Regions from separate parts of the Agromyces cucurbitae genome, predicted to be linked through region 2. Evidence: riboswitches for the same ligand, from Rfam matches in the RefSeq annotation. Region 2 holds a riboswitch; the other holds the start of a gene.
The links. A riboswitch is a leader RNA that binds a small molecule or an ion and turns the genes downstream of it on or off. The one in region 2 is predicted to bind thiamine pyrophosphate.
Positions count from the first base shown of each region.

Region 1: linked by a shared signal. The riboswitch ahead of AC3RJ6_RS11910 (ECF transporter S component) and the one ahead of thiM (hydroxyethylthiazole kinase) in region 2 are both predicted to bind thiamine pyrophosphate.

Region 1 is NZ_JBYRES010000003.1:151,455-166,019, reverse strand. It holds gene ettA (energy-dependent translational throttle protein EttA) at 1-855, opposite strand, end outside; gene AC3RJ6_RS11985 (DUF6993 domain-containing protein) at 909-1,403, opposite strand; gene AC3RJ6_RS11980 (single-stranded DNA-binding protein) at 1,479-2,093, opposite strand; gene AC3RJ6_RS11975 (hypothetical protein) at 2,384-2,632, shown strand; gene AC3RJ6_RS11970 (hypothetical protein) at 2,704-3,375, shown strand; gene nadE (NAD(+) synthase) at 3,401-4,222, opposite strand; gene AC3RJ6_RS11960 (cation:proton antiporter) at 4,312-5,532, shown strand; tRNA gene AC3RJ6_RS11955 (tRNA-Arg) at 5,563-5,635, shown strand; gene orn (oligoribonuclease) at 5,702-6,328, shown strand; tRNA gene AC3RJ6_RS11945 (tRNA-His) at 6,375-6,450, shown strand; gene AC3RJ6_RS11940 (metallopeptidase family protein) at 6,594-6,941, shown strand; gene AC3RJ6_RS11935 (D-alanyl-D-alanine carboxypeptidase family protein) at 6,967-8,223, shown strand; gene AC3RJ6_RS11930 (hypothetical protein) at 8,276-8,533, opposite strand; gene AC3RJ6_RS11925 (AAA family ATPase) at 8,538-9,119, opposite strand; gene AC3RJ6_RS11920 (energy-coupling factor transporter transmembrane component T family protein) at 9,116-9,907, opposite strand; gene AC3RJ6_RS11915 (ABC transporter ATP-binding protein) at 9,904-11,394, opposite strand; gene AC3RJ6_RS11910 (ECF transporter S component) at 11,397-12,035, opposite strand; TPP riboswitch at 12,074-12,183, opposite strand; gene AC3RJ6_RS11905 (hypothetical protein) at 12,249-12,581, opposite strand; gene AC3RJ6_RS11900 (DNA polymerase IV) at 12,592-13,932, opposite strand; gene AC3RJ6_RS11895 (hypothetical protein) at 14,035-14,565, opposite strand, start outside.
Region 2 is NZ_JBYRES010000002.1:416,723-431,287, reverse strand. It holds gene AC3RJ6_RS08845 (epoxide hydrolase family protein) at 1-1,042, shown strand, start outside; gene AC3RJ6_RS08840 (hypothetical protein) at 1,061-1,474, opposite strand; gene AC3RJ6_RS08835 (hypothetical protein) at 1,489-1,641, opposite strand; gene AC3RJ6_RS08830 (Hsp20/alpha crystallin family protein) at 1,802-2,230, opposite strand; TPP riboswitch at 2,468-2,585, shown strand; gene thiM (hydroxyethylthiazole kinase) at 2,577-3,485, shown strand; gene thiE (thiamine phosphate synthase) at 3,482-4,144, shown strand; gene AC3RJ6_RS08815 (bifunctional hydroxymethylpyrimidine kinase/phosphomethylpyrimidine kinase) at 4,141-5,646, shown strand; gene AC3RJ6_RS08810 (winged helix-turn-helix transcriptional regulator) at 5,651-6,025, opposite strand; gene AC3RJ6_RS08805 (SDR family oxidoreductase) at 6,125-6,985, shown strand; gene AC3RJ6_RS08800 (dihydrofolate reductase family protein) at 7,037-7,609, opposite strand; gene AC3RJ6_RS08795 (hypothetical protein) at 7,816-8,379, shown strand; gene AC3RJ6_RS08790 (ATP-binding cassette domain-containing protein) at 8,436-10,673, shown strand; gene AC3RJ6_RS08785 (ECF transporter S component) at 10,670-11,464, shown strand; gene metH (methionine synthase) at 11,585-14,565, opposite strand, start outside.

The sequences.
Region 1 (14,565 bases), on a different contig from region 2:
CTTGGCCTGGCGGCCCTTCGCGTTCGAGCGGACCCACTCGAGCTCCTCTTTCAGGCGCTTCGCGAGCTTCGCGTCCTTCTTGCCCTGGACGGTGAGGCGCTCCTGCTTCTTCTCGAGGTACGTCGAGTAGTTGCCCTCGTAGGGGTAGAGCCGGCCGCGGTCGACCTCGCAGATCCACTCCGCGACGTGGTCGAGGAAGTACCGGTCGTGGGTCACGGCGAGCACGGCGCCGGGGTACTTCGCGAGGTGCTGCTCGAGCCAGAGCACGCTCTCGGCGTCGAGGTGGTTGGTGGGCTCGTCGAGCAGCAGCAGGTCGGGCTTCTGCAGGAGGAGCTTGCAGAGCGCGACCCGGCGCTTCTCACCGCCCGAGAGCACGGAGACGATCTCGTCTCCCGGCGGGCAGCGCAGCGCGTCCATCGCCTGCTCGAGCTGGGAGTCGAGGTCCCACGCGTCGGCCGCGTCGATCTCCTCCTGGAGGGTGCCCATCTCCGCGAGCAGCGCGTCGAAGTCGGCGTCGGGCTCGGCCATGAGCAGCGAGATCTCGTTGAAGCGGTCGAGCTTGGCCTTGATCGGGCCGACGCCCTGCTGCACGTTCTCGAGCACGGTCTTCGATTCGTCGAGCTCGGGCTCCTGCATGAGGATGCCGACCGAGTAACCGGGGGTCAGCTTCGCCTCGCCGTTCGACGGCTGGTCGAGGCCGGCCATGATCTTCAGGATCGTCGACTTACCGGCGCCGTTGGGGCCGACCACGCCGATCTTCGCCCCGGGGAGGAACGCCATCGTCACGTCGTCGAGGATGACCTTGTCGCCGACCGCCTTGCGGGCGCGCACCATCGAGTAAATGTATTCAGCCAAGTCTTTTCCTCACCGCGTTCGGCGGCCGCCGAGCACGGGCCGCCGCATGTCGGCTACCAGTCTATGGGTCGCATCTGCCCGATGAGGCAGCCGCCCGTGCCGAGCGCGGGGCGCACCGCGCCGTGGTAGCCGCCCGACTTGGGGCCGTACTGGCCGACGAGGCACTCGTCTTGGAAGAGCACGGCGAACTGCACCGAATCGGCCGGCTTGCCCTCGGTCGTCTCGTCGGACGTCACCTGCATCGCCGCCTTGTCGAACCCGGCGGCGACGAGTGCGTCGATGAAGTCGCGACCGCCGGCCTCGGCGTTCGCGGCGACGACCGCGGCGTTCACGGCGTTGAAGTAGTCGAGATTCTCACCCGCTGAGAGCTCGGGCCGCAGGGTCGGCGGCGCGGCGGGCTCGGTGGTCGACGGCGCCGACGCGGACGGACCGTCGGACGGCGAGGGGCCCGGCGTGGGGTCGCCGCCGAAGGTGCACCCGGCGAGTGCGAGCGCCGTCGCCGCCGCGACGAACGCGAGCGTCGCCCTCATGCCGATCCGCCGTGCCATGCTTCCCCTCACCGCGGTGTCGACCGCCCGAGCCGAGTCTATGCGTTCACTCCCGGCCCGAGCGGTCATGCGGGCTCAGTCGCGCACCGAGTCTGCGTACGCGACCTGCTCGAGGTCGTCGCCCGCCGTGGAGCGCTCGACGTCGTCGCCGTCGAAGGCGCCGGCTCCGTCGTCGCGCCCGACGTCGTCGCCGCCGGCGATCGCGGTGATCTCCCCCGTCGACAACGACAGCCCCGACCAGTCTGCGCCGCCCTCGAAGGCGGTCGCGGAGTCGGAGGCGTCGGGAGCGTCGGGAGCGTCGGCTCGACCGTCGGGATCGGCGGACCGGGATTCGGAGGGGTGGCGCGCGTACGACGAGATGCACCAGGCCATGTCGTGCCCGATCGCGTCGGCCTCGATGTCGACCGACGTGCCTGACTTGCCGCCCGCCTCCCACGCGCGCACGCGCAAGCGCCCCTGCACGATGACGTGCTGGCCCTTGCGCACCGAGAAGCCCGCGTTCTGCCCGAGCTGGCGGAACGCCGAGACGGTGAACCAGTTCGTCTCCGTGCTCTCCCATGAGCCCCTCGCCTTGTCGAAGTACCGCCGGTTGGACGCGAGCCGGAAGGTCGTGATGACGACGCCGTCGCCGATCACCTTCTGGGTCGGATCGGTGCCGACGATGCCGGTCACCGTGATGCTGTCGGTCATGTGCTCTCCTCGATCGATCACCGTCGCGAGTCGACGGCTCGTGGCTCCGGAGCGGCCTCGTGCCGGAACGCCGCCCCGGAACCACGTGCCACCAGCGTGTCCTCGCCCACGAGGCATCCACGTCGATCGCGCGGATCTGTGGACGCGCCCTGACCGGGCGCACCTGTCGAGGACGAGTGCGCACGGTCGGCCCCGAGTGCGCGCGCGTCTCCCTCCCGCGATGTCGGCGGGCGGACGTACGCTCGCCCCATCACCCGCGCAGGGCCGGCTGCGGTATCGAGAGGAGCATCATGACGACCATCACGGCCGACCTGCGCGAACCCTTCCCGCTCACCGTGCCCGGCCTCGCGATCGTGCCCGCCGGCCCAGGACTCTGGCGCGTCGCACGTCCCGGCGGAGCCGTACTCGGGCACGTCGAACGTCGCGGCGACGGCGCGGCCGCCCGGTTCGCCGCCCGACGATTCGCACCCGGCGGCCGGCCCCCGGTACCACTCGGCGAATTCTGGTCGCCCGAATCCGCGATCGAGCTCTTCCGGTGACCCGGCATGCGAATCGGGCCACGCCGTCGACGAACGGCGGCGGCGCGAGCCCCCCGCGCTAGCCTGCGGCCATGCAGTGGTGGAACGACTTCATCTCCTGGCTCTCCGAGAGCACCTCGCAGTCGACGGTGTTCACTGCGGCCGTGCTCTTCGTCGCGGTCCTGATCGCCGGCCTGCTCGCCGCGTGGATCTCGAGCGCCTCCGTCCGCCGCGTGGTCGCGCAGCGCGACCGGGAGGCGAAGGCCGCGGCGATCGCCGCGCTCGTGGATGCCGCGACCGAGGCATCCGTCTGGAACTCGCTCACCCCCCAGGAGCAGGTGCTGGCCGACCGAGCGGTCGGCCAGGCCGACATCGTCGTCCGGCTGCTTCCCATCCGCGGCTCCGACGTCGCGGCCAACTGGGCGGCGCACCAGCTGCACGAACTCAAGCGAGCGTCGGCGACGTTCGGCTACCAGCTCGACCCTGCGGTCGTCGAGTTCCGCGACCGGCTGCTCGAATGGCAGCGGCATCCCGGTCGTACCCGGCGACAGTTCCAGAACGACCTCGATCGCTGGCGCACGCAGCGGCAGGAGCCCGACCAGGGCACGATCGACGCGCAGGACACGTGGGTCGCCGAGCAGCACCACGACCGTTACCGCGGCGTCGGCGACACCGCCGATCCCGAGACCGCACCCACGCAGACCGTCGCGACCGAGCCGACCGTCCCGACCTCGGCGATGCCCGAGGCCGAGCCCCGGCGCTGAGCCCGACTGAGCGGGAGCTCCTCGCTCAGCGCCACCACTCGTCGTGCGGCGAAACCGGCACGGTGCGCTTGTGCCGCGTCGCCAGGTAACGCGCCTCGATGCGGTCGGCGACTCCGGCGTCGATCTCGTGACCCTCGAGGTAGGCGTCGAGGTCGTCGTAGCGAAGCCCGAGGTTCGCCTCGTCGGCCTGCCCGGGGTCGCCGTCGAGCAGGTCGGCGGTCGGCACCTTGAGGTACAGGCGCTCGGGCGCACCGAGCGCCTCGAGGAGTGCACGGCCCTGACGCTTCGTGAGTCCGGTGAGCGGCACGAGGTCGGCCCCGCCGTCACCGAACTTCGTGAAGAATCCGGTCAGCGCCTCCGCGGCGTGGTCGGTGCCGACGACGAGCAGGCCGTCCTCCCCCGCGAGCGCGTACTGGGCGATCATGCGCATGCGCGCCTTCACGTTGCCCTTGCCGAAGTCGCTGATGGGCGTGCCCACGGCCTCGGCGAAATCGCCCGCGAGCCCGTCGACCCCGCCCTTGATGTTGAAGACGACCGTCTCCTGCGGGTCGATGAACCGCAGCGCGAGCTGCGCATCGGCCTCGTCGTGCTGCACGCCGTAGGGCAGGCGCACCGCGACGAACCGGGCGTCGACGCCGTCGTCGACGAGCTCCGCCACGGCGAGACGGCAGAGACGGCCCGCGAGCGACGAGTCCTGGCCGCCGCTGATGCCGAGCACGAATCCGCGCGCTCCCGTCGTCACGACGTAGTCCTTCAAGAAGTCGACACGACGCCGCACCTCGGCGGCGGCGTCGATGTGCGGACTGACGTGGAGTTCGTCGATGATTCGCGCCTGCAGGTCTCGCATGCCCCGACGATACCGCCGTCGTGTTTCGCGGAGGAAACACGCGCGCTCCGTTAGCATCGCCGCAGGACGCTCGTCGCGCAGGAGGCCACGTGGAGTACTCGATCAGCACGATGGTGCTCGTCCCGGCGATCGCGGTCGCCGCACCGCTCATCGTGCGCGGTCTCGGGCGCTGGGTCGCGATTCCGCTCGTCGTGTTCGAGATCGTGCTCGGCCTCGTCCTCGGCCCCTCGGTGCTCGGCTGGGTGGTCCCCGAGGAGTTCATGGGCATGCTCGCGGAGTTCGGCCTCGCGATGCTCTTCTTCCTCGCCGGCAACGAGATCGACTTCCGCGCGATCCGCGGACGCCCGCTCAGCCGTGCGGCGATCGGCTGGATCATCTCGCTCGCCGCCGGCGTGGGCATCGCGGCGCTGTTCGCCCCGGATCTGCCGGCTGCGGCGTTCATCGGCGTCGCGCTGACGTCGACCGCGCTCGGCACCCTCATGCCCGTGCTGCGCGACTCGGGCGACCTGACCACGCCGTTCGGCCTGTCGGTACTGGCGATCGGCGCGATCGGCGAGTTCGGCCCGCTGCTCGCGATCTCGCTCTTCCTGAGCGGACGGTCGCCGCTGGTCGCCGCGATCGTGCTGCTCGTGTTCGCAGTCGTCGCGGGCTTCGCCATCTGGCTCGCCGCCAAGGGGCTCGGCAAGCGGATGCACGCGATCATCACCTCCACGCTGCACACGAGCGGGCAGTTCGCCGTGCGGCTCGTGATCTTCATCCTGCTCGCACTCGTCGCGCTCAGCATCGTGCTCGACCTCGACATGCTGCTCGGCGCATTCACCGCGGGCGTCCTGTATCGACTCGTGCTGAGCGGCGCACCCGAGCGCGACGCCGAGGCGATCGAGTCGAAGCTCGAGGCGGTCGGCTACGGATTCCTCGTGCCGGTGTTCTTCATCAACACGGGCGTCACGTTCGATCTCGAGGCGCTCTTCGCCGACGGCCGCACGATCGCGCTCCTCCCGATCTTCCTCGTCCTGCTCCTCGTCGTCCGCGGGCTGCCCTCGATGCTGGCCGCCCCCGCGGGCTCCAGTCGGCGCGACCTCGCCGCGACTGCGCTGTTCGGCGCGACCGGGCTGCCCATCATCGTCGCGGTGACCGCGATCGGCGTCGATGTCGGCGACCTCACGAGCGGCACGGCGGCGGCGCTCGTCGGCGCCGGCATGCTCTCGGTGCTGCTCTACCCGCTCATCGCGCTCCTGCTGCGACGCGGCGGCGGATCGTCGCGAGAACGCGCCGTGAGCGACGACGTGCACGTGCCGACCGAGGGCTGAACGTGCGGCACCGGTATGCTTGCCACGACCGCCCCCGTAGCTCAGCGGATAGAGCAGGAGCCTTCTAATCTCTTGGTCGCAGGTTCAATTCCTGCCGGGGGCACCGATGACCTGATGCCACGTCGATCCTCCGATCGGCACTGTCGGCGCCGCCGGATAGACTCGCCGCATGGCTTCATCGAGCGACAGACTGGTCTGGATCGACTGCGAGATGACCGGGCTCGACCTCGAGGTCGATGAGCTGGTCGAGATCGCGGTCGTCATCACCGATTACGACCTCCGCCCCGTCGACGGCGGCCTGAGCATCGTCATCAAGCCCGACTCGAGCGCGCTCGAGTCGATGGGCGAGTTCGTACGCCAGATGCACACGACCTCAGGGCTGATCGACGAGATCCCGAACGGCGTCTCCGTCGCAGAAGCCGAGTACCAGGTGCTCGAGTACGTGCTGAAGCACGTACCCGATGAGCAGAAGGCGCCCCTCGCCGGCAACTCGATCGGCACCGACCGCGCATTCCTCACGAAGTACATGCCTCGGCTCGACGCCCACCTCCACTACCGCAACGTCGATGTCTCCTCGATCAAAGAGCTGGCCAAGCGCTGGTTCCCCCGCGCCTACTTCAACTCGCCGCCGAAGAACGGCGGGCACCGAGCCCTCGCCGACATCCTCGAGTCGATCCGTGAACTGCACTACTACCGTCGCGCGGTCTTCGTCGCCGACCCGGGTCCCGCGAGCCACGAACTGCAGGCGCTCGCCGCCGAGGTCGTCGCCGAGTTCGGGGAGAGCTCGAACGTGTAGTAGGCTCTATCCGTTGTCCTGATCGCCTCGGCGATGACGACACATGGTGGGTATAGCTCAGTTGGTAGAGCGCCTGGTTGTGGTCCAGGAGGTCGCGGGTTCAAGCCCCGTTACTCACCCCAAGAGCGCCTGGTCGCGGTACTGGTTCAGACGCAGGGTCGCGGGTTTCAAGCCCCGTTACTCACCCCAAGCTGGCGAAGCGCGGGACCGGAAACGGCCCGCGCTTCGTGCATTCGCCCCGCTGGACGTGCAGATGGGAGAAGCCGTGGAACTCGATGCGGAAGCGTTCGAAGCGCTCGTGGTCGATGAGCTCGACCAACTGCCCGACGACATGGTCGACGGACTCGATAATGTCGTCTTCGTCGTCGAGGACCGCCCCGAAGACGGGTCGCTCGACCTCCTCGGCCTCTACGACGGCTGGGCATTGACCGAGCGCGACCGCTACGGCTTCGGCGAGATGCCCGACCGCATCATCCTCTACCGCGAGCCGCTCCTCGCCATCTGCGAGGACGAGGACGAGCTCCGCGACGAGATCCACGTGACCCTCGTGCACGAGATCGCGCACTTCTACGGAATCGACGACGACCGGCTGCACGAACTGGGCTGGGCGTGAGCTCCGCCGAGATACCCTGATCGTCATGAGTCTGTCCCCCGGCCGCATCGTCGGCATCGCCCTCGGCGCGGTCGCGATCCTCGCGGTTGGCGTCTACGGGCCCGCCATGCTGCTCGGTCCACTGCCCGCGGCGAAGATCCGCGTGTCTGCGGCCGACGCCACCCCGGCTGCGGCGGCGACGCCGATCGCGCTCCCCGACGACGGTGCGAGCGCCCTCGCCCTCCTCGACGACGACGGCACCACGTCGACGCTCGCGACTGCCGGTGAGACGGGTGTGGTCCCGATCGGCGGCGCGGCGAAGCTCGTGACCGTGCTCGCGACGATCGACTCGCTGCCACTCCCCGATGACGGCGGTCCCGGCCCGTCGATCAAGATCGGACCGGCCGACTACACGGGCTACCTCGACCACGCCAAGGCGGGCAATCGCACGCTCCAGGTCTCCCCCGGCGACAGCTGGACGGAGCGCGACGTCGTGCGAGCGACCCTCTTCGCCTCGAGCAACAACCACGCAGACACGCTCGCCCGATGGGCGTTCGGCAGCCTCGACGGCTACGTCGACGAGGCGAACGCGTGGCTGGCCGAGCAGGGCTTCGAATCGACGCGCGTCGCCGACGCGACCGGCCTCTCGGCCGACAACGTCGGCACCGCAGCAGAGCTCGCCCGGCTCGCCGGACTCGCGCTCGCGAACCCGCAGCTCGCCGCGCTCGTGGCCGACCCCGAGCGCAGCGACCCGACCTCGCGCAACGTGCCCGATGTGATCGCCCATCTCGGCGACCACGGCCTGCGGGCGCTCTCGCGCAGTTACACCGACGAGGCCGGCGTGTGCTACATCTTCACGGCGACCGTTCCGGGCGATGGCGACGAGCCGCGGGTCGTCGTCGGCGCGATGACGATGATGCCCGACTACGACACGCTCGACGCTGCCGCCGTCGCCGCGTACGACTCGGTCACGGCGTCGGCGGAGCCCGTCACCGTCATCGCGGAGGGCGCCAGCTACGGCACGGTGGAGACGGCTTGGGGCGACCGCGCCGACCTGCTCGCCCGCACTGAGCGGAAGGATGCCGCGTGGGGCAGCGATGCCGGGGAGGCATCCGTCGTCGTCGAGCCGTTCACGACGGCGCGCGCCGGTCGCACCGTCGGCACCGTGACGGTGCCCACGGCGAGCGGAGACGTCGGCAGTGAGCTCGAACTGTCGGCAGACATCGGTGATCCCGGCCCGCTGTGGCGCCTCGCGAATCCGTTCGTGCTGATCGACGCGTTCATCGACGGCCAGTCGAGCTGACCGGCTGACGGCCCGACGGATCGGCGGGTGCCCCGATCAGCCCCGCCGCTCGTCAGTCGTTCTCGTCGTCGGACTCGACCGGGTCGGAGTCGTCGGCGTCGAATCGGAACCGCACTCGGAGCTCGCCTCCGACCTCGCGCTCGTCGACGGCGTCGTACCAGAACAGCGACTCCAGTCCGTCGACGGCGGCCACCATCCCGACGCGCTCCTCGGGCTTGCCGCCGACGAGGGCGCGGTGGTCGAACTCGCCTTCGAGCGGTCCATCGATGAACTCTGCGACGTACTGGGCGCCGACCGAATCTGCACTCATAGCACTACCGTAGCCCTCGGGGTGCGGCCTCGGGCAGTGCCAGCACGAGGTCGGCCGAACGCAGCGGGGACGTCCGGCGCACATATCGACGCCACTCGGTCTCCCAGAGGTCCCAGTACGGATCGAATCCGCCCGCGTCGCGTTCGAGGGCCCGGCGCTTGCGCTCCGCATCCGGAGCGCGCAGCCAGACCCGCACGACCCCGTCGCGCCCCGCGGTAGCCTCGAAGGCGCCGCAGCCCTCGATGATGATCGGGTGCCCCGGCGCGATGATCGCCCGGTCGGCGGGGCGGTCTCCCGCCCAGTCCCAGCGGCGCCACCCGCCGGGGACACCGCGCGCGAGCGGGGCGACCAAGGTGCGGTCGAGCGAGCCGGATGCCGCGGCGAGACCATGCCAACCGGGATAGACCTCGTCGAGTCCGACCACGACGGCGCCCGCGTGCCTCCACGCCTGCGCGAGTGCGTCGGCGAAGGTGGACTTGCCGGCGCCGCTCGGTCCGTCGATCGCGACGACGACCCCGACCGGCGCCGCGTCGCGTTCGCGGATCGTCGCGAGCACCCGGGCGATCGCGGCCGTCGCCGCGCTCACGCCCACACCGGGTGGAACGTTCCGGCCCACATCGCGGCGGCCACCGCGGTCAGCGCGACGGCGATCGCGATGGCGACGAGCACCCAGTCCGGTCGGCCGACGCGCGACTCCCGTGCCCAGGTGCGCGGCGCGTCGTTGCCGAAGCCGCGCGCCTCCATCGCGGTGGCGAGCTTCGAGCCGCGCCGGATGGCGAGCACGAGCAAGGCGAACGCCATGGTCGCGAATCGGCGCAGCACGAAGGTGTCGCCGATGCCACGGGCGCGACGGCTGAGCGCCATCGCGCGCCAGTCCTCGATGAACAGTCCGATCAGGCGGGCCCCGGCCAGCGCGCCGAGCACGAACCGGCTCGGCAGCCGCCACACCTGCGCGAGGCCGTCGGCGAGCTCGGTCGGGTCGACCCGCAGGAACAGCAGGACCGCCGGCAACCCGATCGCGAGCACACGCACCGTCACCGCGATCGCGAGCTCGATCGAGCCGTCGGTGATACGGGCGAGCCAGAAGCTCCAGTACTGCTCCCCCGACGGTCGCCCGTAGAGCAGCATGCTGACGCCCGCGATCGGTGCAGCGATGAGGATCGGCCAGGCACGGCGCACGAGCATCCCCGGCCGCACCCCCGCCGCCGCGAAGAGCACGAGCTCGATGGCGAGGGCGGTCGCGGCGCTCACCCAGTCGAGCGTGAGGAGGAGCGGCACGGTGAGCAGCATCGCCGCCGCGAGCTTCGTGACGGGGTTCACGCGGTCGATGAGGTGCAGGCGCGGCGCATCCTCGATGCCGATCGCGCCGGTCATGCGAACTCCCGTTCGCCGGCGGTCTCGAGCCGGATGCCGCGGTCGCCGAGCGCCGCGATGTACGCGGCGTCATGGGTGACCGACAGGAGCGTGAGCCCGTCGTCGACGAGCCCGCGGAGCAGGGCGGTGAGCTCGAGCCAGGTCAGGCGGTCCTGCCCGAACGTCGGCTCGTCGAGGATCAGCACCGACGGCCGCGCGACGAGCACGGCGGCGACGGAGAGGCGGCGCTTCTCACCTCCCGAGAGCGTGAAGGGGTTCGCCAGGGCGATGCGATCGAGCCGCAGCCGGGCGAGCATCTCCTCCACCCGATCGGCGGTCTCGCGTTCACCCAGTCGCAGCGCCCGCGGCGCGACCTCGAGCTCGGCGCGCACCGTCGCCGTGACGAACTGGTGCTCGGGCTCCTGGAAGACGGTGCCGACGCGAGTCAACAGGTCTCGCGAACGCCATGCGATCGGGTCGCCGCGGAGCCCGGCGGTCAACTCGGGAGACGCTTCCACGCGACCCTCGATCGGCCGCAGGAGCCCGCCGAGGGTGAGCGCGAGCGTCGACTTGCCCGCACCGTTCGGCCCCGTGAGCACGGTGCTCGCCCCGCGAACGAGCGAGTGGTCGATCCCCCGCTGCACGGCTGTCCCGGCTCGGCGCCCCACCGCGAGCCGACGGGCCGCGAGGGCCCACTCGCCGCGTTCGTCCATCGCGGGACGCGATCGGGCGGGCGTCGTCGCCAGCGCGTCGGGAACCCAGACGCCCGCATCGAGCAGGGTCGCACGCTCCCGGGCCAGCACCACGTCGGGGGCCCCGTCGGCGACCAGGCGGCCGTCGTGGCCGAGCACCACGATCCGATCGACGAGTTCGCTCCACACGTCGACGCGGTGCTCGATCACCACGAACGTCGAGCCGTGCCGGTCGAGCACCCGCTCGACCGCGGCCCTGACCTCGCGCACCCCGTCGGGATCGAGGTTCGCCGTGGGCTCGTCGAGCAGCAGCAGTCCCGGACGCATCGCGAGTGCCCCGGCGAGTGCCAGCCGCTGCTTCTGTCCGCCGGACAAGGCGGAACTCGGGTGCTCGAACGGCACGTCGAGACCGACCTCGTCGAGCGCCTCGCGCACGCGGGGCCAGATCTCGTCGCGCGGGACGCCGAGGTTCTCGCAGCCGAACGCGACGTCATCGCCGACCCGCGCGAGGATGACCTGCGAGTCGGGATCCTGGAGTACGAGGCCTGCCCGACCACGGGCACGAACGGGGTCGACGCCGTCGACGAGGAGCTCGCCGAACGCCTCCCCCTCGTCGTCGCCGCCGTGCACGCCCGCCATCGCATGCAGGAGCGTGGACTTGCCCGCGCCGCTCGGGCCGAGCAGCAGCACCCGCTCGCCCGGCGCGATCACGAGGTCGAGGTCCTCCACTGCCGGCCGGAGGCGTGACGCATGACGCCAGCCCCAGCCGCGCGCCTCGACGGCGGCCGGGGTCGGCGATGCTGAACGGTCGGGCACGGTCAGACCCGTCGCGACGCTTCCTGTCCGGCAGCGAAGCGACTGAGCGCACCGGTCGCCGCGAGTGCACGGACGATGAGCCAGCCGAGCGCTCCGGCGAGCACGGCGCCCGAGATGACGACGGTCGCGAAGTAGAGCCCGAGGAACTCAGCGGACTTCTGCAGGTTGCCCGACGTGAACAGCTCGAGCGTCCACGCGCCGGCGCCGGCCGCCGCGCCCGCGAGGACCGCCTGCAGCAGTCCGAAGCGGCGATACATGAAGAGTGCGAAGACGAGCTCGGCGCCGAGGCCTTGGGCGAGTCCCGACAGCAGCACCTCGGGTCCCCAGACGTTGCCGATGATGGCCGAGACCATGGCTGCGACGAGCTCCACGAAGAGGGCGGCACCCGGCTTGCGGATGATGAGGCCGCCGAGCACGCCGCCGATGAGCCAGATCCCGACGGCGATTCCGCCGAGGCCGGGCGTGACCGCATCGGCGGCCATGAACCATGCGTAGCCGACGTTGTTCCAGAAGAGGAACAGGAGGCCGGTCGCCACGCCGACGACCGCGCCGACGACGATGTCGACGACGCGCCAGCGGAGATTGCGCTTGGGTGCGGCGCTCGCGGCGGACGAAGCGGTGGATGGTGCGGTTGCGTGCACTGTCGTGCCCTTTCGATCGTTGGAAAGAGGCACGGGATATTGAGATCGATTGCCCTCCCTGCGCTGGCATGACCCAGATCAGGTTCGACGGTCGAAGGTTGAGAACCTTCCTCTCAGCCCGGCTCACCGGACTCCCGTGTTCACGGTCGAGTATACGCGCGGCGAACGGGCATGACGGCGGGTGACGGACGGGCGGCGCCCGCGTCGCCGGAGTCAGTGCTTGAGCGCGCGGATCACGGCGCGGAGCGCCTTGCCGGTCACCCAGATGAGCGGCGTCGCAACGAGGAGGAGCCCGATCAGGTTCGGTTCGAAGCGCACGTCGCCGCCGCGCCCGACGTATGCGCCGAGCGGAATGGAGAGGCCGCCGCCACCGCCGCCACCGGCCTGGTCGCCGCCCGAGTCGCTGCCGCTGCCCGCGCCGAACCCGTAGTAGCCGAGCGCGACCGGCACCACCTTGGTGCCGTCGAGGTCGACCGTCTCGCCGTAGGAGGTCTTCACCCCGACGCCGGCGACGGTCTCTGCGAGTTCGAGGACGAGATCAGCCATGAGGGCCACGCTACCCGCCGAACTGCGTTCGATCCACCCCCGCGCGACCCTCTGCGGCCTCGGCCGCGGCCGCCGCCTCCCGCTCCCGCGTCGCCGCGTCGGCCGACCTGCGCCGCATCGAGTCGACGCGCGCGGCCGCCTCGCCGGGTCGCACGAGGGCGGCTGGGCGCACGGCACCGCGGCCGAAACGTGCGGTCACCTCGTCGATCGCGCGCTCGGCCTCGCGCCACTCCTCGTCGGGGTCCCAGAGCGCCGCGCCGCCGCCGGACGCGCGGAGCTGCTCGGCTCGGACACCGATCAAGCGGATACGGGCCCCGTCGCCGACGAGTTCGCCGAGCGCGGCCGACGCCTCGTCGTAGATGCGTCGTGCGACGTCGGTCGGCTCACCGAGCGTGCGCGACCGGGTGACGGTGCGGAAGTCGCCGTAGCGGAGCTTGAGCACGACCGTGCGGCCGACCACGCCGGCGCGGCGGAGGCGGACGGCGACGTCGTCGGAGAGTCGCAGCAACTCGCGACGGATCTGCTCGGGGTCGGTGAGGTCGTGATCGAAGGTGACCTCGTGCCCGATGCTCTTCTCGGACCTCGTGGTCTCGACGTCGCGCGGGTCGATGCCGTTCGCGAGGCGCGCGAGGCGTGCGGCGAGGGCCGGGCCGACCGCGCGCTCGAGCGCGTCGGCCGGCATCTCGGCCACGTCGCCGACGGTGCGCAGCCCGAGCCGCGTCAACGACTCCTCGGTGACCCGGCCGACCCCCCAGAGCGCGGAGACCGGGAGCGGGTGCAGGAAGGCCAGCGTGTCGGCCGCCGGCACGACGAGCATGCCGTCGGGCTTCGCACGGCTCGACGCCACCTTGGCGACGTACTTCGTCGCCGCGACGCCGATCGAGCACGACAGGCCCGTCTCATTGCGGACCCGCTCGCGGATCGTCCGGGCGATCTCGGCGGGGCTGCCGTGCAGCCGCCTGGCGCCGGAGACGTCGAGGAACGCCTCGTCGATCGACAGGGGCTCGACGAGCGGGGTGATCTGCTCGAAGATCTGCATGACCTGCTTCGAGTACCGGGAGTAGCTCGCGTAGTCGCCGCTCAGCACGATCGCGTTCGGGCAGCGCTGGAGCGCGATCGACATCGGCATGGCCGAGTTCACGCCGTACCGGCGCGCCTCGTAGCTCGCGGCCGACACGACGCCGCGCCCCGCAGCGCCGCCGACGAGCACGGGCCGGCCACGGAGCTCAGGACGGCGCAGGAGCTCGACGGAGACGAAGAACGCGTCCATGTCGACGTGCAGGATCGGGGTGGCCGAATCGTCGACCGGGCCGGTCGTGACCTGGCGCGACGAGCCGTCCTGCTTGCTCATGATGCGACCCTATCCCGGTCCGCCGACGTCGCCGGCGCACCGTCCCTGCGCGCGAACGCATCGGGCCGCATCGCGGGTGCCGCCGGATCGGGCGGGCACGGGTCAGAACCCGAAGTCACCGCCGAAGTCGCCGCCGAAGTCACCGCCGCCGAAGTCACCGCCGAAGCCGCCGAAGTCGCCGCCCGTGTCGCCCGCGGCCTCGACCGAACCTGCATCCGCCGCGCCGGGGTCACCGGCCGCGTCGAACGAGGCGGGGTCGGGCAGGATCGCGTCCGCGATCGCCGTGCCCACGACGACGCCCGCGATCGATCCGAGCAGCGAGCCGCCGAACATCGAACCGAACGACGGACCGGTGCGGCGCGGCGCGCCGGGCTGGCCGCCGGGGGCGCCGGCGTTCGCGAAGGCGCGCTCCATGCTTCCGGGCGCCCGGAGCTCCTGCCGGGTCGCCGCCCGGGCGAGGGCGCTCGGCTCGTCCGAGACGAGGCGCTCCCCCGCCGGCGCCTGGTCGGCGAGCGCACGGTAGACCTGCTGCCGCTGCTCGGGCGTGAGCTTCGCGAACGCTTCGGCGTGCACCTGCTCGATCGCCTCGGGCGGAGCGGTGCGCAGCAGGTAGCGGTAGCGCTCGATCGCGAG
Region 2 (14,565 bases):
GCGCACGCGCCTGGTGGGCGACTCGCCGCGGCGCCCGCCGGCCGGCATGAACCATGACTACCTGCGGCAGCTCGTCGACGGCTGGGCGGCGTGGGACTGGCGGTCGCGCGAGGCCTGGCTCAACCGGCATCCGCAGTTCATCGCGCGCGTCGGCGATGCCGACGTGCACTTCGTGCACCTGCGATCGCAGCAGCCCGATGCCCCGGTGCTGCTCGTGATGCACGGCTGGCCGCACACCTTCGCCCTGCAGCTCGACTTCGCCGACCTGCTGCCCGACTTCGACGTCGTCGTGCCGAGCCTGCCGGGCTTCGCCTTCTCGTCGCCGTACGCCGACGGCCCGATGAGCGAGAAGCGCCTCGCCGCGACGATGCACTCGCTCATGACCGAGGTGCTCGGTTACGAGCGCTACGTCACCTACGGCGAAGACGTCACGGCGAATGTGAGCGACCTCATCGCCGCGAGCCACCCCGAGCAGGTCGCCGCGATCGTCGCGACGCATGCGCACTTCCCGACCGGCGACGAGCGCGCCGCGCTGACCGATCCGGCCGAGCGCGCGTTCTTCGAGGCCCTCGCCGAGCGCCACGAGACCGACGGCGCCTACGGGCACGTGCAGGCGACCCGCCCCGACACGCTCGCGGTCGCCCTCGACGACTCCCCCGCCGGACTCGTCGCCTGGATCGCCGAGAAGCTCGTCGAATGGAGCGACACCCCGCCCGGCGACCCGAGCGCCGTCGAGCGCCGCATCTCGCGCGACCGCATCCTCACCGAGGCGATGATCTACTGGGTCACGCAGACGATCGGCTCGTCGTTCCGTCCGTACTACGAGGGCGCCGACCAGCCCGACCCGATCCCGCCGACCGCAGTGCCGGCCGCCGTCTTCATCCAGCGGCACGAGGCCGACTACCCCGAGTCGCTCGCGCGACGGCACTACCTCGACCTGCGGGTCTTCGACCGGCTGCCCGAGGGCGGGCACTTCACGGTCGCCGAGGTGCCCGAGGCGATGGCGGCGCGGGTACGCGAGTTCGTGGGGTCGCTCGGCTGACCGCCCTCGCGGCACCCGTCACCCGCGAGCACCGGACCCGTAGATGAACTCCTCGGCGTGCTCGACGGCCTTCCTGAACGAGTCGTTGCGCAGCGCCACAGCGCGATCGTCGGGCGGCGGGCCCGACGGCAGCGCCTCCATGTACCCGGCGAGGCCCTGCGGCCGAAGCACCCAGATGCCGCCGTTCGGCGGGAGATAGAAGACGGCGAACGATCGAGCTGCCGGGTCGTCCTCCCAGACGGGCACCACGGCGACGGCGGCGCCGGTGTCGACGTTGACCCACTGTGCGCGTGGACGGGGCTGATTCTCGTCGTACACGCTGGGATCGAGGAACGGGGCGGTTCCCTCGCCCCAGCGCTCTTCGAATCGCTCGTGGAAGATCGGAAAGACGGCGTAGTCGTAGCGGCGCCACGCCGTGCCTGTCGGTGCCATGGCTCTCCTCCCGGTCAGCCGAGCCCGTTCGCCCGATGCGTGCGGACGCTCAGGGCGCGCCAGCCCTGCGGGATCTTCTGCTTCGCCGCGGCCGTGGCCTCCTCGACGTCGCGGCCTTCGCCTTCGATCACCGCGGCGCCGCCGGTGAGCGGATCCGAAGCGATCATCGTCACCCTCCAGGGTCGCGGTCGAGCGAACCCGCCGCTCGGCCGCCTCCGAGAACGCACCGGCCTCGTGGTGACTGCCTGAGTCATTTCTCTCCTCCAGTGACTGCGCGGTGGGCGCGGCGGCGGCGAGGGCGTGCCCTCGCCGCCGCTGCCGCTGCCGCTACTTCGCCGTGACCTGCTTCTCGGCGCTGCCCGCCGAGGTGATCTCGATCTTGCGGGGCTTCGCCTGCTCGCTGACCGGGATGATGACGCTCAGCACCCCGTTGTCGTAGTGCGCGCTGATGCCGGCCGTGTCGAGGCCGTCACCGAGCGTGATCCGACGCAGGAACGAGCCGCTGGGTCGCTCGCGGACGAGCCACTTCGCGTCTCCCTCCGAGCGAAGGGTGCGTTCGGCGCGGAGCGTCAGCAGTTGCCCGTCGACATCGACATCCACCGAGCCGGGATCGATGCCGGGAAGATCCGCCGCGAGGACGTAGTGGTCGCCATCGCGGTACAGATCGATCGGCATGACGCGCGGCCCCTGGCTCGCATCGAGCATGGACTCCGCGAGTCGGTCGATCTCGCGGAACGGATCCCAGAACATGGCCATGGTCTCGTCTCCTTCCGGTTCACCATTGACCCATGAGGATGAGCGATGCTCGCCCATCGCGACATCTAGATTAGCACTCTGCATAGGCGAGTGCTAACTCTCCGGCACCGTCTGTTCACCGTCGCCGAGGTGCCCGATTCGATGGCGGCGCGAACGCGGGTGCGTGGGTTCGTGGCGTCGGTCGGGAGAGGCCCGCGGCGCCTGCCGTCTCCTGCCGTCTCCTGCGCTAGGCTCGCTCGCAGTGACACGGGGTGCCGCCCCGCCCGCGCCGAGGGCGCGAGCACGAGCGGCTGAGATCACACCCGTCGAACCTGATCTAGTTCGGACTAGCGAAGGGATGTCGCCGATGAGCGCACGCCTGAACGACCCTGCCCACCACGACGCGGACGTCTCGGAGGAGGTGGCGATCGCCGCGGCGGCGCTGCTCGACCGGCTTCGCGAGACCGCCCCGCTCACGCACTGCATCACGAACAGCGTGGTGACGAACTTCACCGCGAACGCCCTGCTCGCACTCGGCGCTTCGCCCGCGATGGTCGACATCACCGGTGAGGCCGGCATGTTCGCCGGAATCGCGGGCGGCCTGCTCGTGAACCTCGGCACGCCCACGCCCGAGCAGCGCGACGCCGCCCGCGAGGCGGTCGCCGGCGCCCGCGACGCGGGCACGCCGTGGGTGCTCGACCCGGTCGCGATCGGCGGCCTGCCGGTGCGCACCGCACTCGCGCACGAGCTCGTCGACGTCGGGCCGACCGCGATCCACGGCAACGCGAGCGAGATCCTCGCCCTCGCGGGCGACGGCGCGGGTGGTCGAGGCGTCGACGCCGCCGACACCACGGATGCCGCGGCCGACGCGGCCGGGCGGCTCGCCGAGCGGTGCGGCTCGGTCGTCGCGGTCTCGGGCCCGGTCGACCTCATCACCGACGGCCGGCGCACCGCACGACTCGCGAACGGCGACGCACTGCTGACGCGCATCACGGGCGGCGGCTGCGCGCTCGGCGCGGTGATCGCGGCGTTCCTCGCCGTCGGTGACGACGCGTTCGACGCCGTCGTCGCGGCGAACCTCGTCTACACGGTCGCGGCCGAGCTCGCGGCCGAGGGGGCCGCGGGGCCGGGGTCGTTCGGACCGCGGTTCCTCGACGCGCTCGCCGTGGTCGATGCCTCCGACCTGCGGGCCCGCGCGCGGGTCGTGGTCGAGGGCGGGTTCACCACGGCCGACGGCGTGCGCGACGCGGATTCGCTCGCCGGGGTCGGCGCGTGAGCGCCCGCACGGCGCTCGACCTCTCGCTCTACCTCGTCACCGACCCGGCGCTCTGCGGTGCGCGCGGTGTGGTCGACGTCGTGGCCGAGGCCGTCGCCGGCGGCGTGCGGGTCGTGCAACTGCGCGACAAGCAGGCCGAGGCATCCGCGCTGCTCGACCAGCTCGAGGCGCTCGCCGACGCGATCGACGGTCGCGCCGCGCTGCTCGTCAACGACCGGCTCGACGTCGTGCTCGCCGCGCGGGCGAGCGGCCTGCCGGTCGACGGCGTGCACCTCGGGCAGGGCGATGCGACCGTCGTCGTCGCCCGTGAGCGGCTCGGTGCCGACGCGATCGTCGGGCTCACCGCGAACAGCGCCGCACACCTCGACGCCGTCGACCGGCTGCCGCGCGGCACCGTCGACTACCTCGGGGTCGGCGTCATCAGGCCGACCTCGACGAAGCCCGACCATCCGCCGGCCCTCGGCATCGACGGCTTCGCACGCGTCGCCGCGGCGACCGAGCTGCCGTGCGTCGCGATCGGCGGCATCGGCCTCGCCGACGTCGGCCCGCTGCGCGCGGCCGGTGCCGCGGGCGTCGCCGTCGTCTCGGCGCTGTGCGCCGCCGACGACCCGCGCACCGCGGCGCGCGAGTTCGTGCGCGGTTGGGAGTCGGAGCGATGACCGCGCGCGTGCTCAGCATCGCCGGCAGCGACCCGTCGGGCGGCGCCGGCATCCAGGCCGACCTCAAGTCGATCGCCGCCGTCGGCGGCTACGGCATGGCGGCGATCAGTGCCCTCACCGCGCAGAACACCCGGGGCGTGCGCGGCGTGCACGTGCCGCCCGCCGCCTTCCTCGCCGACCAGCTCGACGCGATCACCGACGACATCGCGGTCGACGCGGTCAAGCTCGGCATGCTCGCGAACGCCGACGTCATCCGCACGGTCATCGCCTGGCTCGAGCGCACCCGCCCGCCCGTCGTCGTGCTCGACCCGGTGATGGTCGCCACGAGCGGCGACCGGCTGCTCGACGCCGATGCCGAGCAGGCGATGCGCGAACTGCTGCCGCTCGCCGACCTCGTGACCCCGAACCTCGACGAGCTCGCGGTGCTCGCCCGGCGCGACGTCGCGGTCAGCTGGCCCGAGGCGATCGCCCAGGCCGAGGACGTCTCGGCCGAGTACGGCGTGCGCGTGCTCGCGAAGGGCGGGCACCTCGACGGCGACCTCGCCCCCGACGCGCTCGTCGATGCCGCGACGGCGACGATCGTCGAGTTCGGCGGCGAGCGCATCTCGACGAGCTCGACCCACGGCACCGGCTGCTCGCTGTCGTCGGCGATCGCGACGCTCGTCGCCGAGCTCGGTGACTGGCCGTCGGCGATCGCGGAGGCCCGACGCTGGCTGCGCGAGTCGCTGCGGCACGGCGAGGCGCTCGCGGTCGGCGGCGGACACGGACCGATCAGCCACTTCGCGGGCCTCTGGTCGCGCGGCGGCACCCGCACCGCGCCGACGTCTGCCGAGGTCGAGGCCGAGTGGTGGGCGAGCATCGCCGACGTGCGCCGAGCGATCGACGACCTGCCCTTCGTCCGCGGCCTCGCCGACGGCACGCTGCCGCCCGAGCCCTTCCGCACCTACCTCGCGCAGGACGCGCTCTACCTGCACGACTACGCGCGGACGCTCGCGATCGCGGCGTCGCTGGCCCCGGATGCCGCGGCCCAGGCCTTCTGGGCGACCTCGTCGCACGGTTCGATCGTCGGCGAGCTCGAGCTGCACGAGCACTGGCTCGGCGAGGGCGCCGCGACCGAGACGACGCGGCCGTGCGCGGCGACGACGGCGTACCTCGACCACCTGCTCGCGACCGCCGCGCGCGGAGACTACGCGGTGCTCATCGGCGCCCTGCTGCCGTGCTTCTGGCTCTACACCGATCTCGGGGCCCGGCTCGCTGCGGGAGAGTTCGGTGAAGCGGCGCGCTCGCCGCGGCATCCCTACGCCTCATGGCTCGCGACGTACGGCGACCCGGCGTTCGCTGAGGCGACCCGTGAGGCGGTCGCGATCGTCACCGACGCGGCGTCGCGCGCGACGCCCGAGGTGCGCGAGCGCATGCTGCGGGCGTTCCGGGTGTCGGCCGAGCACGAACTCGCCTTCTTCGCGGCACCGCTCGGGGCGGAGGTCGGCGCCCGGGCGGGCTGAGGGGTCACCCCGCGGCGGGCACCCCGACGATGCCGTTCGCCTCGCGGGCGACCCACTCGACGAGCGGCAGCATGCGCTCCATGAGCTCGGAGCCGAGCGGCGTGAGCGCGTACTCGACGCGCGGCGGCACCTCGGGATAGGAGGTGCGGGCCACGAGGCCATCGGACTCGAGCGTGCGCAGCGTGGACGCGAGCATCTTCTCGCTGATGCCCTCGACCTCGCGACGCAGCTCGCCCCAGCGGTGGGTGCCGTCGGTGAGGGCGAGCAGCACGAGCACGCCCCACTTGCTCATGATGTGATCGAGCACGACGCGAGTCGGGCAGCCTTCGGTGAAAACCTCTCCGGAGCTCTCCCGGATTTCTGCAAGACTTACCGTCATGTAGGTACCTTACCGAAAAGTGGGTACCGATTCGAGGGAAGGCAGGCGCGAGGCATCCGGTTGCAGTCGGTGACGCTTCACCGGAAGGAACCGAATCCCATGACCATCCTCGTCACCGCCGCCTCGGGCCAGCTCGGCCGCCTCGTCGTCGACGCGCTGCTCGCGCGCGGCGTCGCCCCCGCCGACGTCGTCGCGACCGCCCGCGACACCGCGAAGCTCGCCGACCTCGCCGACCGCGGCGTGCGCACCGCGCGCCTCGACTACGCCGAGCCCGCCTCGATCGCCGCAGCACTCGACGGCGTCGACACCGTGCTGCTCGTCTCGGGCTCGGAGTTCGGCGAGCGCGCCGCCCAGCACCAGAACGTCATCGACGCCGCGAAGGCCGCCGGTGTCGCGAAGCTCGTCTACACGAGCGCCCCGCAGGCCGCGACCGCCGACTTCGTGCTCGCGCCCGAGCACCGCGCCACCGAGGCCGCGATCGCCGCATCGGGCATTCCCGCGATCATCGCCCGCGACAACTGGTACACCGAGAACTACGCAGCGGATGTCTCGCGCGCGGCCGACTCGGGCGTCATCGCCGCATCCGTCGCTGACGGACGCGTCGCGAGCGCGACCCGGGCCGACCTCGCCGAGGGCCTCGCGGTGCTGCTCATCGACGACGACCACGTCGGCCGGGTGCTCGAGCTCGCCGGCTCCACGTCGTGGAGCTACGACGAGCTCGCCGCCGCAGCCTCCGAGGTGCTCGGCCGCGAGGTGCGGTACGAGCCGCTCACGACCGAGCAGCACGTCGCCGCGCTCGAGTCGGCCGGACTCGACGCGGGCACCGCCGCGTTCGTCGCCGGCATCGACGACGGAATCCGCCGTGGCGTGCTCGACGTGCCGAACGACACGCTCGCGGGCCTCATCGGCCGCCCGACGACGTCGCTCGCCGACGGGCTGCGCGCGGCGCTGGCCGCCTGACCGTCGCCTGGGGAGCGCCCGACGGACCCGGGCGCTCCTCGACCGGCGGGGTCACCGGGCGACGTCGTAGACGGCCTTGACGATGCCGTTCGAGTAGGCGGCGTGGTCGGTGAGCTCGAGCTTCGTCGTGCGGCCCGGGTCGTCGCCGAACAGGCGCTTGCCGCTGCCGAGCAGCACCGGGAACACGAGCAGGTGGTAGCGGTCGACGAGCCCGGCGGCCGCGAGCCCCCGCGCAAGCGTCGCGCTGCCGTGCACGATGATCGGGGCGCCCTCGCCCTCCTTGAGGCGGGCGACGTCGTCGAGCGAGCGCAGCAGGCTCGTATCGTGCCACTCGGGCACGAGGTCGGCCTCGTCGAGGGTCGTCGACACGACGTACTTCGGCATGGCGTTGTACTCGGCGAACTCCTCCTCCATCGACGGCCAGACGGGCGCGAACTCCTGGTAGCTGACCCGCCCGAGCAGCAATGCCCCCGCCTCGAGCTGCTCGGCGCCCTTGAGCTCGTAGGCCTCCTCGACGAAGGGCACCTCCTTGAAGGTCCAGCCGGCGCGCGGGTGGTCGCCGCCTCCGGGCGAGTCGACGACGCCGTCGAGGCTGATGAACGCGGTCACGATGATGGGGCGCATGGGTCGTTCCTTCCGAGTGGGTGAGCGGCGGAGCATCCGCCTTCATTCTGGACGTCGAACGGGCCGCACCGATATCGACAACGGCGGCGAAATGCCGCTCGCGCGCGAACGGGACGGGCCCGGCGCTCGCACGAGCGCGCGCAGGCCGGGCGGGCTGCCGCGGTCACAGGGCGTCACAGCGGGTGCGCGCCGAATACCCTCGAAGGATGACTCGACTTCGGCCCGTGCTCGCGGCCCTGCCCCTGCTCGTGCTCGTCCTCGCCGCGTGTTCGGCATCGCCGTCCGGCTCTGAGGGCGAGTCGGCCGAACCCACCGCCGCCGCGACCGCACCGGCGAGCGCCGACGCCGCGACCGTGCTCGCCGAGTGCACGGGCGTCGCCGTCATCGTCGACTCGGGCGACCTCGAGGCGGCCGAGCCTGTCGACGTGGCGGCGTGCGTCGACACCGACGAGCCGATCCTCGCGGCCGACGCGCTCGACGAGGCCGGCGTCACGACCGAGGGCACCGACGAATGGGGCGACCAGGTCGTCTGCCGGGTGAACGGCGAACCCGCCGAGGAGACGCTCATCACGGCCGCCGACGGCACCGAGTACCACGAGACCTGCGCGTCGATGCCCGCCGCGTTCGCGTACTGGTCGCTGTGGCAGCGCGCCGCGGGCGGCGAATGGGCGTACGCGCAGGAGGGACTGCCGACCCTCGAGCTGCAGCCGGGCGACGCCGTCGAACTGCTCTTCACGCTCAACGACGCCCCGGCCTCGCCCGCCGAGTAGGCCCGTCGGTCGAGTAGCGCCCGACGAAGGAGGGCGCGTATCGAGACCACCGATGCTTGACCGCACTCCCCCGACCTGATGTCCTGACCCCGATGTTCCGGTTCCGACCAGCTCCGCTCCGCCTCGCGATCGTGCTCGCGGCGGTGTTCGTCGCGACCCGGGTCGTGTACCGCGTGCTGTTCGCGGGCGCGGGCGGTTCGGGCGTCGTGCTCGTCGACCTGCCGGTCGTGCGGCTCGCTCCTCCGTTCGAGCACGTCGCGATGTTCGGGCCGATCACGACGGGCGGGCTGTGGGCCGCGGTCGAGAGCGCGCTGCCGATCGCGCTCGTGATCCTCGCGTTCGGGATCGTGAACGCGTGCATCGACATGTCCCGGGTGTTCGCGCGCGCCGCCCGCGGCGGGCCCCTCGCCGGATCGGCCCGCGCGCTCGTGATCGCGTGGTCGACGTTCCCGGCACTCGCCGACGCCGTGCGACGGGTGCGGCTCGCCCGGCGCCTCCGCGGCGAGCGGGGTGCCGGTGCGCTCATCGTGCCGATCCTCGAGCACACGATCGAACGCTCGATCGCGATCGCCGCCGCGATGGAGGTGCGCGGCTTCGCCGCCGCGCACCGCGTCGAGGGCGACTGCGCCAGGCCGGTCGAGGTGCGCGATGCCGTGCTGGCCCACGGCGACGACGCCGGGCGGGATGCCGCGGCGCGGCGCGACCCGGATGCGAGCTGGTCGCTCGCCGTGCCCGGACTGCGTCTCGAACCCGGCACGCTCACCGTGCTCGCCGGACCGACCGGCTCGGGCAAGTCGACGCTGCTCGACACACTGAGCGGCGTGCACACCCACGTCGACGGCGGGTCGGCCACCGGCTCGATCACGGTCGGCGGCGTCGACCGGCTCACCGTTCCGGCCCGCGACACCGCCGGCTTCGTGGGGGTCGTCGCACAGGACCCGAGGCTCGGGTTCACGAGCGAGACCGTCGACGACGAGATCGGGTTCGCCCTGACCGTGCGCGGCGTCGCGCCGGTCATCGTCGCGGCCCGGGTTGCCGAGGTGCTGACGCGCATCGGCGCCGAGCACCTCGCCCGACGCGAGCTGCGCACGCTGTCGGCGGGCGAGGCCGCACTCGTCGCGATCGGCGCGGCGATCGTCGAGCAGCCCGTGCTGCTACTCGTCGACGAGCCGCTCGCCGACCTCGACCCCGACGCCCGGGCGCGCATCACCGCGCTCCTCGGGCGCATCGCGCACGAGGCGGGAGTCTGCGTGCTCGTCGCCGAGCACCGGGCCGAGGAGTTCGCGGCCGTGGCCGATGGGTGGCTCGAGATCTCTGGCGGGGTGCTGGTCGAGCGGCCCGACGAGCCACATCGGTGGTCGAGGAGCGACGAAGGAGCGTCTCGAGACCCGGCAGCGGGCTCTCGGGGGCAGCTCGCGGGGTCTCGAGACGCGTCGACTCCGTCGGAGCTCCTCGACCTGCGGTCGGGCGGCGGGCTGCGCGTCGACGGCGTGGCGGTGCGGCACGGGGAGCGCGTCGCGGTCGACGACGTCGCCTTCAGCGCGGAGCCCGGCGAGATCGTCGCGATCGGCGGACCGAACGGCGCCGGCAAGTCGAGCCTGCTCACGGCGATCGCGCTCGGCTCCCAGCCGGGCACGGTGCGCACCGGTGACGTGGATGCCTCGGCTCGCCGCCGACGCCGGGCGACGCCGCCCGGGGTCGTGCTCGTGCCCGATCGCTCCGACGACCTGCTCTTCACCGACACGGTCGCGGCCGAGTGCCGGCGCGCCGACCGCACGGGGCACCGCCCGCGCGGCACGACGTGGGCGCTCTTCGCCGAGCTGCTCGGGAGGACTTCGGCCGATCGGGAGGACGGAATCCGCGAAAGCCTCCTCCTGATCGACCGAACTCCTCCCGTCGCCGAGCGAGACGAGACCGCGAGTCCCGATACGCGTCCGACTCCGTCGGGCGCTCCTCAACCGACGATCGATGAGCTCGCGGAGCGGCATCCGCGCGATCTCTCAGCGGGCCAGCGGCGGCTGCTCGTGATCGCCGTGCAGGCTGCGGGCGAGGCATCCGTGCTGCTCGTCGACGAACCGACCCGCGGACTCGACCCGCACGCCCAGGCCGCGCTCGCGCGAGCCCTGCGCTTCATCGCCGATCGGGGGCGCACCGTCGTCGTCGCGACGCACGACCGCGGCTTCGCCGCGCGCATCGCCGACCGCGAGCTCACGATGATCGACGGGCGGTTCGCACCGTCCGCGCCCGCCCCCGCCCCCGCTCTCGCCTCGGCACCGGCGGGAGGTGCGGCATGAGTACGCTCGCTGCTCCCCCGGCCGCACGGCGCCGACGCCTGCCCTCGTGGTCGACGGTGCTGCTCGTCGGCGGCAGCCTCGTCGCGGCGGCCGCCTTCGCCTGGCCGCTCATCGCGCCGGCCCTGCCGAGCGATGCGCAGGCCGCGGCGCCGTGGGCGGCGCTCGCGCTCGCCCCGCTCGTCGCGATCGTCGCGGTGCTCGCGGTCGACGGCGGATTCCGCTCGGCCAAGACCCTCGCCCTGCTCGGCACGCTCACCGCGGTGGCCGCGGCCGTGCGCGTCGTGGGCACCGGCGTCGGCGGCGTCGAGGCGGTGTTCGTGCTGCTGATCCTCGCCGGGCGGGCGTTCGGCGCGCGATTCGGATTCCTGCTCGGCGTGCTCGCGATCGCGCTGTCGTCGACGATGACGGGCGGGTTCGGACCGTGGACGCCGTTCCAGATGTTCGCCTGCGCGTGGGTCGGCGCCGGTGCCGGGCTGCTGCCGCGGATGCGCGGGCGCCTCGCCGAGATCGTGCTGCTCGCGGTGTACGGCGTGCTCGCGTCGTACGCGTTCGGGCTCATCATGAACCTGTGGTTCTGGCCGTTCGCGGTCGGCGGCGGCACGGGCATCTCATACGAGTCGGGGGCGCCGCTCGCGCAGAACCTCGCGTCGTTCTGGCTGTACTCGCTCACGACGTCGACGCTCACGTGGGACACGCTGCGCGCCGTCACGACGGTCGTCGGGCTCGCGGTGTTCGGCCCGGCGGCGCTCGCGGCGCTGCGGCGGGTGCGGCTGGGGAGCTCCGTCGGTTGAGGCGCGCGCGACGAAGGAGCACGCGTCTCGAATCCGGGTGAGCCGGTCTCGAGAGCGGCTCACCCGGGTTTCGAGACGCGTCGCCGCTCCGCGTCGGCGCTCCTCAACCAGCGGGGAGGCTCAGACGGAGAAGTACTTGGCCTCGGGGTGGTGGAAGACGAACGCGTCGGTCGACTGCTCGGGGTGCAGCTGCAGCTCCTCGCTGAGCACGACGCCCATGCGCTCGGGGCGCAGCAGCTCCACGACCTTGCGGCGGTCCTCCATGTCGGGGCACGCCGGGTAGCCGAGCGAGAACCGCGCGCCGCGGTACTCGAGCTTGAAGAGGCCCGCCGTGTCGGTCGGGTCCTCGCCCGCGAAGCCGAGCTCGGAGCGGATGCGCGCGTGCCAGAACTCGGCGAGCGCCTCGGTGAGCTGCATCACGAGGCCGTTGACCTCGTAGTAGTCGCGGTACTTGTTCTCGGCGAAGAGCTTCGCGGTGAAGTCGTCGATCTTCGCGCCCGCCGTGACGAGCTGCACGGGCAGCACGTCGACCTGCCCCGACTCGCGCGAGCGCACGAAGTCGGCGAGGCACAGGTGCCGGTCGCGGCGCTGGCGCGGGAAGTGGAAGCGCAGGCGGTCGGTGCCGAGCGCGCCACCCGAGCCGCCGTCGGGCGCGAGCAGCCCGGGCGTACCGAGCACGCCCGTCGGGTCGTCGCCGTGGTGCAGCACGACGACGTCGTCGCCCTCCGACACCACCGGGAAGAAGCCGTACGCCACCGAGGCATCCAAGAGCCCCTCGGAGAGGATGCGGTCGAGCCAGTAGCGCAGGCGGGGCCGACCCTCGCGCTCGACGAGCTCCTCGTAGGTGGCGCCGTCCTCGCCGCGACCCGGCTTGAGGCCCCACTGGCCCATGAACGTCGCCCGCTCGTCAAGGAACGCGGCGTAGTCGGCGAGCGCGATGCCGCGCACGATGCGGGTGCCCCAGAACGGCGGGGTCGGCACGGGGTTGTCGGTCGCGACGTCCGACCGTGCGGGCATGGCATCGGGCTCGGTCAGGGTGAGCTTCGAACCCGAGGCGTGGATGCGCTTCTTGAGCGGGGGCAGCCCGACCTCGTCGGGATCGGCGCCGCGGGCGATCTTCACGAGCGGCTCCATGAGCGCGAGCCCCTCGAACGCGTCGCGCGCGTAGCGCACCTGGCCCTCGAACAGCCCGGCCAGGTCGTCTTCGACGTAGGTGCGGGTGAGCGCGGCCCCGCCGAGGATGACGGGCCAGCGTTTCGCGAGCCCCCGCTGGTTCAGCTCGAGCAGATTCTCTTTCATGACGACGGTCGACTTCACGAGCAGGCCCGACATGCCGATGACGTCGGCGTCGTGCTCTTCAGCCGCCTTGATGATGTCGGCGATCGGCTGCTTGATGCCGAGGTTGATGACGTCGTAGCCGTTGTTCGTGAGGATGATGTCGACGAGGTTCTTGCCGATGTCGTGCACGTCGCCGCGCACGGTCGCGAGCACGATGCGGCCCTTGCCCGAGGCGTCGGACTTCTCCATGTGCGGTTCGAGCAGCGCGACCGCGTTCTTCATGACCTCGGCCGACTGCAGCACGAACGGCAGCTGCATCTCGCCCGCGCCGAACCGCTCGCCGACGACCTTCATGCCCTCGAGCAGGTGGTCGTTGATGATGCCGAGCGCGGTCATGCCGTTCTCGAGCGCCAGGTCGAGGTCGGCGTCGAGTCCCTTGCCCTCGCCGTCGATGATGCGGCGCTCGAGCCGCTCGCCGACGGGCAGCGCCGCGAGCTCGGCGGCGCGCTGGTCGCGCAGCGCCGAGGTGTCGACGCCCGCGAACAGGTCGAGCATGCGGGCGAGCGGGTCGTACGTCACGTTGCCGTCGGCGTCGAACTCGCGGCGGTCCCACACGAGGTCGAGCGCGACCTCGCGTTGCTCGGGCGACAGCGAGGCGAGCGGCACGATCTTCGCGGCGTCGATGATGCCCGAGCTGAGACCCGCCTCGACGGCCTCGTGCAGGAACACCGAGTTGAGTACGCTGCGCGCGGCCGGGTTGAGCCCGAACGACACGTTCGAGACGCCGAGGGTCGTGTTGATGCCCGGGTACTTCGCGGTGATGCGGCGGATCGCCTCGATCGTCTCGATCGCGTCGCGCCGGGTCTCCTCCTGACCGGTCGCGATCGGGAAGGTCAGGGCGTCGACGATGATGTCCTCGACGCGCATGCCCCACGCACCGGTGAGCTCGTCGACGAGGCGCGACGCGATCGCGACCTTGCCGTCGGCCGTGCGGGCCTGGCCCTCCTCGTCGATCGTGAGGGCGACCACGGCCGTGCCGTGCTCCTTCACGAGCGGCATGATGCGACCGAACCGGCTGGTCGCGGCATCCCCGTCTTCGTAGTTGACCGAGTTGACGACCGGGCGCCCGCCGATGAGCTCGAGCCCCGCGCGGATCACTTCGGGCTCGGTCGAGTCGACGACGAGCGGCAGGGTCGACGCGCTCGCGAAGCGCGACACGACCTCACGGATGTCGGCGACGCCGTCGCGACCGACGTAGTCGACGCACACGTCGAGCAGGTGGGCGCCCACGCGGGTCTGCGACTTCGCGATCTCGACGCAGTCGTCCCAGCGACCCTCGAGCATCGCCTCGCGGAACGCCTTCGACCCGTTCGCGTTCGTGCGCTCGCCGATCGCGAGGTACGACGCGTCCTGCTGGAACGGCACGTGCTGGTAGAGCGACGCGACGCCCGCCTCGGCGACCGGATGCCGCGTCGCCGACTCGGCTTCGAGCGGCCGCAGCTTCTCGACGACCGCCGCGAGGTGCTCGGGCGTCGTGCCGCAGCAGCCGCCCACGAGCGCGAGCCCGAACTCGTCGACGAACTGCGCGTGCGCGGTCGCGAGCTCGGCGGGGGTCAGCGGGTAGTGGGCACCGTTCGCGCCGAGCACGGGCAGGCCGGCGTTCGGCATGCATGCGATCGGCACGCGCGACTGCTTCGACAGGTGCCGCAGGTGCTCGCTCATCTCGTCGGGCCCGGTCGCGCAATTGAGGCCGATCGCGTCGACGCCGAGCGGCTCGAGCGCGGTGAGCGCCGCCCCGATCTCGGAGCCCATGAGCATGGTGC